Regions from separate parts of the Streptomyces sp. NPDC096013 genome, predicted to be linked through region 2. Evidence: riboswitches for the same ligand, from Rfam matches in the RefSeq annotation. Region 2 holds a riboswitch; the other holds the start of a gene.
What was found. Region 2 has a riboswitch for cyclic di-AMP ahead of ACIRB1_RS12565 (transglycosylase family protein). Riboswitches for the same ligand answer to the same signal wherever they lie in the genome.
Positions count from the first base shown of each region.

Region 1 (3,443 bases), on a different contig from region 2:
CCGTATGTGCGAGCCGGCGGGCGTCTGCCCGGCGATCCCGTGCCCGACCCCGGCCTCGGCGACAGCCCCGCGCCCCGGCCCGAGAGCGAGGGCCGGCGGATCTCGTACACCCGCGCCGTCCTCCGCCGCCTCCCCGTCCTGCTGCTGATCGCCGCCGCGCTCTACGACTACCTCACCCCGGCCGAGTTCACGGCGGCCCCGCTCTTCACCGCCGCCCCGCTGGTGGCCGCCCCGCTCTACTCCCGGCGCGGCACCGTCCTCACCGGCCTCGCGTCCGTCGCCCTCGTCCTCGCCATCCACATCAGGCTCGGCATCGTCTACGACACCGGCGCGCTGACCGAGGTGGCCACCGTGTCGACGGTCGCCGTGCTCGCCGTCCTCATCAACCTCCTGGTCCGCCGCAGCAGCGAACAGCTCGCCTCCGCGCGCGAGATCGCCGAGGCCGCCCAGCGGGCCGTGCTGCCCGAACCGGCCGAGCGGATCGCCGGGTTCGAGATCGCGGCCCGCTACGAGGCGGCGCAGGAGGGCGCGTTCATCGGCGGCGACCTGTTCGCGGTGCAGGACACCCCGCACGGCGTACGGCTGGTCGTCGGCGACGTGCGCGGCAAGGGCATGGGCGCGGTCGCCGCCGTCGCCGTGGTCATCGGGGCGTTCCGGGAGGCCGCCGAGCAGGAGGCGACGCTGGAGGCGGTCGCGCAGCGGCTGGAGCGGGCGCTCGCGCGTGAGGGCACCCGGCGTGACGGGCTCGACGCGTTCGAGGGGTTCACCACGGCCGTCCTCGTCGAACTCCCGCACGGCGACGGCGTCGTACGGATCGTCGACCGGGGGCATCCGCCGCCGCTGCTCCTTCATGTGGACGGCACTGTCGGCACGTTGCAGGTCCGGGAGCCCGCACTGCCCCTGGGAATGGGCGAGTTGGGGGTCTGGCCCGACCGGGCCGAGGAGTTCGCGTTCCCGGGCGGGGCCACTCTTCTGGTGCACACCGACGGGCTGTCCGAGGCGCGGGACTCCCGCGGTGTCTTCTACGACCCGGCGGCGCGGCTGGCCGGGCGGACCTTCCGTACCCCCGAGGCGCTGCTCGGCATCCTCGCCAGGGAGGTGCGGCGGCACTCCGGGGGCTGGATGACGGACGACATGGCGATGATCGCCGTACGGCATCCCCAGCCGTTGTCACCAGGTGTGACCGTGCCGGTGCCCTCCGCATAACAACTGACATACCGTCAATACCCGAAGGAATTCCGAGACTTGGCCAACTCGCCCGTTTTTCGCCGGTGGTGGGCCGTTCGTCCAGCAAGGAAAGGTTAATGATCAAGCCGAACAGCTTGGAAACGGGCGCCCGTGTCTATTAACGTTCGATAACGCAGCGCGGTCGTCCCAGCCGTCACAAGAGACGGCTCCGTGCGCACGCGCCGAATCCCGCAAGGGAACCGGGGAACCACCACTTGGGGTGAATCGCTCGTCGACCGTCGTGGAGACACGTCCGGTTTACGCGCGTAGGAGACCTTCCTGCTCCGAACCCGTCAGCTAACCCGGTAGGCGAGAAGGAAGGAAAGGAGCACGCCCACGTGGCGTCAAACCAGGCTGCCCCTGAAGCCCCTGTCGTCTACGGCGGTTACCGCCCCGACGAGGGCCCCTGGGAGGAGTGGAATCCCAGCGCGGAGACCGTTTCCCCCAACCGCGGCAAGCACCGTGTCGCAAAGCAGCGTGGTGGCGGAGGATTCGCCCGCAGCTCCACCGTCCTGGGCGTCGGTGTCATAGCCGCCGTCAGCGCGGGCGGCATGGCCAGCGCCAACACCGGCAAGCCGCCGGTCTCCATCTCCCTGCCGGACCTGCCCTCGGTGGGCCACCTGCTCGACGACTCGTCCAGCAGCACCCCCAAGGGCTCCGCGACCGCGCTCAGCAGCGTCGGCGTCGTCACCACCGACACCGCCAAGGGCACCTCGGACGCGGGTGAACTGCTCCGCAACCGGATCATGGCGCAGGCCGAGTCGCAGCAGGTGCAGGTCGACGGCAAGGCGCAGGCCGCCGCCGAGGCCGCCGTAGCCAAGCAGACCGTCGACGCCGCCGCCAAGGCCGAGAAGGACGCGGCGAAGAAGGCGGCCGACGCGAAGAAGGCAGCGGAGGCCGCCGCCGCGAAGAAGGCCGAGGCCGCGAAGCTCGCCGCACTCGCCAAGCAGTACACGCTGCCGGTCGCCTCGTACACGATCACCGGCACCTTCGGCCAGGCCGGCTCGATGTGGTCCTCCGGGTATCACACGGGTCTCGACTTCGCCGCGCCCACCGGCACGCTGATCAAGGCCATCCACAGCGGCACGGTCACCGAGGCCGGCTGGGCCGGGTCGTACGGGTACCGCACGATCCTCACCCTCGACGACGGCACCGAGCTGTGGTTCTGCCACCAGTCCTCGATCAACGTCAGCGTCGGGCAGAAGGTCTCCACCGGCGAGGTCATCGGCCGCGTGGGCGCGACCGGCAACGTCACCGGGCCGCACCTCCACCTGGAGGTGCACATCAACGGCGCCGCGACCGGGAGCGACCCGGCGCCCTGGCTGCGCAGCAAGGGCCTCAACCCCTGAGCGGACCCTGAGCCGACCCCGTCCGCCCGTGCTGTGCCGGAATATCCGGTTCCGGCGCGGGCGTTGACGTATGGCATGACTTCTCTTCGCAAGCTGGGCCGGTCCGACCTGGAGATCTTCCCGCTGAACCTCGGCGGCAACGTGTTCGGCTGGACCGCCGACGAGGCGGCCTCCTTCGCCGTGCTCGACGCCTACACGGCCGCCGGGGGCAACTTCGTCGACACCGCCGACTCGTACACGGCGTGGATCGAGGGCAACAAGGGCGGTGAGTCCGAGACCGTCATCGGCAAGTGGCTCAAGGCCCGCGGCAACCGCTCGGACGTCGTCATCGCCACCAAGGTCAGCCAGCACCCCGAGTACCCGGGCCTGTCCGCCGCCAACATCAAGGCCGCGGCCGACGCCTCCCTGCGCCGCCTGGGCACCGACTACATCGACCTGTACTACCCGCACTTCGACAAGGAGGACGTGCCGGTCGAGGAGATCGTCGGCACGCTCGACGAGCTGGTGAAGGCGGGCAAGGTGCGGCACATCGCCGCCTCCAACATCTCGCCCGCACGACTCCAGGCGTCCCTGGACTTCTCCGACCGCGAGGGCCTCGCGCGCTACATCGCCATCCAGCCCCACTACAACCTCGTCTCCCGCGACACCTACGAGGGCGAGCTGCGGGACGTCGCCGCACGCGGCGGGCTGTCGGCCCTCCCGTACTTCTCGCTGGCGGCCGGCTTCCTCACCGGCAAGTACCGGCCCGGCACGTCCGTGGAGAGCGCGCGGTCCGGCCGGGCCGCGCAGTACGCCGAGTCGGAGCGCGGCCGGAGCGTCCTCGCCGCCCTCGACGAGGTCGCCCAGGCCCATGACGCGCCGGTCGCC
Region 1 covers NZ_JBIWGK010000006.1:559,475-562,917, forward strand. The annotation lists gene ACIRB1_RS23470 (PP2C family protein-serine/threonine phosphatase) at 1-1,206, shown strand, start outside; cyclic di-AMP (ydaO/yuaA leader) riboswitch at 1,398-1,554, shown strand; gene ACIRB1_RS23475 (M23 family metallopeptidase) at 1,566-2,576, shown strand; gene ACIRB1_RS23480 (aldo/keto reductase) at 2,652-3,443, shown strand, end outside.
Region 1: it holds a riboswitch for cyclic di-AMP, as region 2 does, so the genes downstream of both, ACIRB1_RS23475 (M23 family metallopeptidase) here and ACIRB1_RS12565 (transglycosylase family protein) in region 2, are expected to answer to the same signal.

Region 2 (3,443 bases):
ACTCCCCAGCCAGGCAACCCGCCCCGTGAGCCCGATCTCCCATCCGGGCATCCCGCCTCGCCAACCAACCCGACTCCCCACCCAGGCACACCACTTCGCCAACCCGACTCCCCGGCCGGGCAACCCACCCCGCCAACCCGACCCCCCACCCACACAACCCGCCCCGTCACCCCCTCCCCGAACCCGTCCCCCCGCCCCCTAAACCCGAAAGTGACACTTCCTCAACTCTGTGATCTTCACGTGATCTCCGTGGCATTAACTTGTGACAAGTGATCGACTGTGGATACGTTCACCTACCAGCGCGGCGACCCGTACGACCCCAACCCCCCACCGCCGCGCGCTCCCCGCTGTCACGCGAAAGGTCTCCGCATGCTCTCCGGGAACGGTCGTCACCGTCGCCCCCGTCAGGCTCCGGCTCTTCTCGTCGCGGCCGGGGTGACCGGGTCCGCCATCGCGATTCCGCTGCTCGGTGCCGCCTCCGCGAACGCCGCCGACGGCACCACCTGGGACAAGGTGGCCAACTGCGAGAGCGGCGGCTCCTGGAGCGAGAACAGCGGCAACGCCTACTACGGCGGGCTACAGATGTCCCTGGACGACTGGGACAAGTACGGCGGCCTCGACTATGCCCCGAGCCCCGACCTGGCCAGCCGCTCCCAGCAGATAGCCGTCGCCGAGAAGATCCTCGACGCCGAGGGCACCACCCCGTGGCTCACCTGCGCGCTGCTCTCCGGCCTCACCACGAACTCCGGTTCGACGGACGTCGACACCGGCGTCGCGAGTGACGCCCCGTCGGCCGGTGCGACGGACTCCAGCGGCTCCTCCGACTCCTCCGGTTCCTCGGGCTCTTCCGCTTCGTCCGGGTTGTCCGAATCCGGCACCTCCGGTACCCCCGGCACCACGGATTCGTCGTCCTCCGACTCGTCCGGCACCTCGTCGAGCCCCTCGCCCTCCGCGAAGGACAACCCGACCAACTCCTCCAAGTCCGACAAGTCCACCACTCCTTCGAAGAGCGGCAACTCGGCCGAGGCCTCTCCGAAACTCGACGAATCGGACAACTCGGCCCAGGCGGTGGGCAAATCGAGCCTCGTCGACACCGGCGCGCTCGATGACGTGAGCGGTGCGAGCGGCACGGGTGGTGCGAGCGGTGTGGACGCGCCGCAGAGTGTCGGGAAGCACCGCGGGGCGAGTGCCGAGGAGAGCGTGACGCCGCAGACGTACATCGTCCGCGCCGGCGACTCCCTCGCGTCCATCGCCGACTCCCTTGGCTTCGACGGCGGATGGCGTGCGCTCTACGCCGAGAACAAAAAGGTGATAGGCGCCGATCCGACACAGATCGCCGCCGGTCAGACGCTGGACGTCGGGACGGAAACGGGCGGAAAGTAGCAGGAATACAGCGGGAGTTCACGTCACGCTTCGCGCTGAATGTCCGGTTTGGCGAAAGTGTGGGATGAGTCTCAGAAGCCCTGATCGTCTTTGAAATCCCGCGGATTCTCTGTCTACGGTCAAGGCCGCTCGTCACCACGAGCACCGGTTGCCGCAACGCCGAGTCCTGCCAGCGGCCTCCGGGAACAGTCGTCGCGTCAAGCGCCGTAGGCAGGAGCGGGGGACCCAAGGTAAGTGCCGGGCCCGGCAGTTGATGCCGGGTGCGGCTTGGGGTGAAGTCGTGCGCCGAGAGGTGCGCGGCCGGGCAACTCACACGGCCCGAACCCGACAGCTCACCTCGCAGGCGTCGGTGAGGGGATTGGGATCTTCCATGCTGTTTTCCAGCAAGGGCAAGCACCGCCGTCCGTCCAAGGCCACCCGCGTCGCCACGCTCGCCGGCGTGACCGGTGTCGCCATCGCCGCCCCGCTCATGGCGACCGGCAGTGCCTCCGCCGCCACCGCCTCCGAGTGGGACACCGTCGCCCAGTGCGAGTCCGGCGGCAACTGGTCCATCAACACCGGCAACGGTTACTACGGCGGTCTCCAGTTCTCCGCGTCCACCTGGGCCGCGTACGGCGGCACCGCCTACGCCTCCACCGCGAACCAGGCCTCCAAGTCCCAGCAGATAGCCATCGGCGAGAAGGTTCTCGCCGCCCAGGGCAAGGGCGCCTGGCCCACCTGTGGCACCGGCCTGTCGGGCGCTTCCTACTCCGGCGGCAGCTCCTCCAGCTCCAGCGGCTCCAACAGCGGCAGCTCGTCGAGCGGAAGCTCCACCAGCGAGCGCTCCAGCGGCGACACCACCGCCTCCCGCTCCGCCGAGCGTCCGGCCGCCAAGAAGACCGTCACCACCCCGACCGGCAAGAAGGTCAAGAAGGGTGACGGCGAGTACAAGGTCGTCAAGGGTGACACCCTCAGCTCCATCGCCGAGAAGCACAAGGTGAAGGGCGGCTGGCAGAAGCTGTTCAAGCTGAACAAGGACATCATCGACGACGCCGACTTCATCTTCCCGGGTCAGCAGCTCCACCTGAAGTGACCTACGCGGCTCGTAGCTGAACCACAGCTCCCTCCTATCCGTGGTGTCCACCATGGAGACCCCGTGAGGGCCACCCCCGTCCCACACGGGCCCCCCGCTCCGGTGCGTGTTCCCCCGTACGCACCGGAGCGGGGCTTTTTGCGTCCCCCGGCCTGCCGCCCCGTGCTCATGCCCGCCGCTTGCCGGGACTTTTTGTTCCGTTCGGAAACAATTTACTCTCGGTTCTGTCCATCAGGCGGCCGACCGGATGGCCAATCGCCCCGAGCCGGTTAGGCTCGTCTCGCAGAGCCGCTGCGGTGCTGCCGTAGCCGCGTCAGATCCCAAGAAGGAGATGCTCGTGCCGTCCATCGACGTCGTCGTAGCCCGGGAAATCCTGGACTCCCGAGGCAACCCCACGGTCGAGGTCGAGGTCGGCCTCGACGACGGCAGCACGGGTCGTGCCGCCGTTCCGTCCGGCGCCTCCACGGGTGCCTTCGAAGCCATCGAGCTGCGTGACGGTGACCCCAACCGCTACGGCGGCAAGGGTGTCGAGAAGGCCGTCCTCGCCGTCATCGAGCAGATCGGCCCGGAGCTCGTCGGCTACGACGCCACCGAGCAGCGCCTGATCGACCAGGCCATGTTCGACCTGGACGCCACCGACAACAAGGGCTCGCTCGGCGCCAACGCCATCCTCGGCGTCTCCCTCGCCGTCGCGCACGCCGCGTCCGAGGCCAGCGACCTCCCCCTCTTCCGCTACCTCGGCGGTCCGAACGCGCACCTGCTGCCCGTTCCGATGATGAACATCCTGAACGGCGGCTCGCACGCCGACTCCAACGTGGACATCCAGGAGTTCATGATCGCCCCGATCGGCGCGGAGTCCTTCTCCGAGGCGCTGCGCTGGGGCGCCGAGGTCTACCACACCCTCAAGAAGGTGCTGAAGACCAAGGGCCTGTCCACCGGCCTCGGCGACGAGGGCGGCTTCGCCCCGAACCTGGAGTCCAACCGCGCC
Region 2 covers NZ_JBIWGK010000003.1:217,563-221,005, reverse strand. The annotation lists gene ACIRB1_RS12570 (transglycosylase family protein) at 370-1,383, shown strand; cyclic di-AMP (ydaO/yuaA leader) riboswitch at 1,576-1,744, shown strand; gene ACIRB1_RS12565 (transglycosylase family protein) at 1,754-2,455, shown strand; gene eno (phosphopyruvate hydratase) at 2,787-3,443, shown strand, end outside.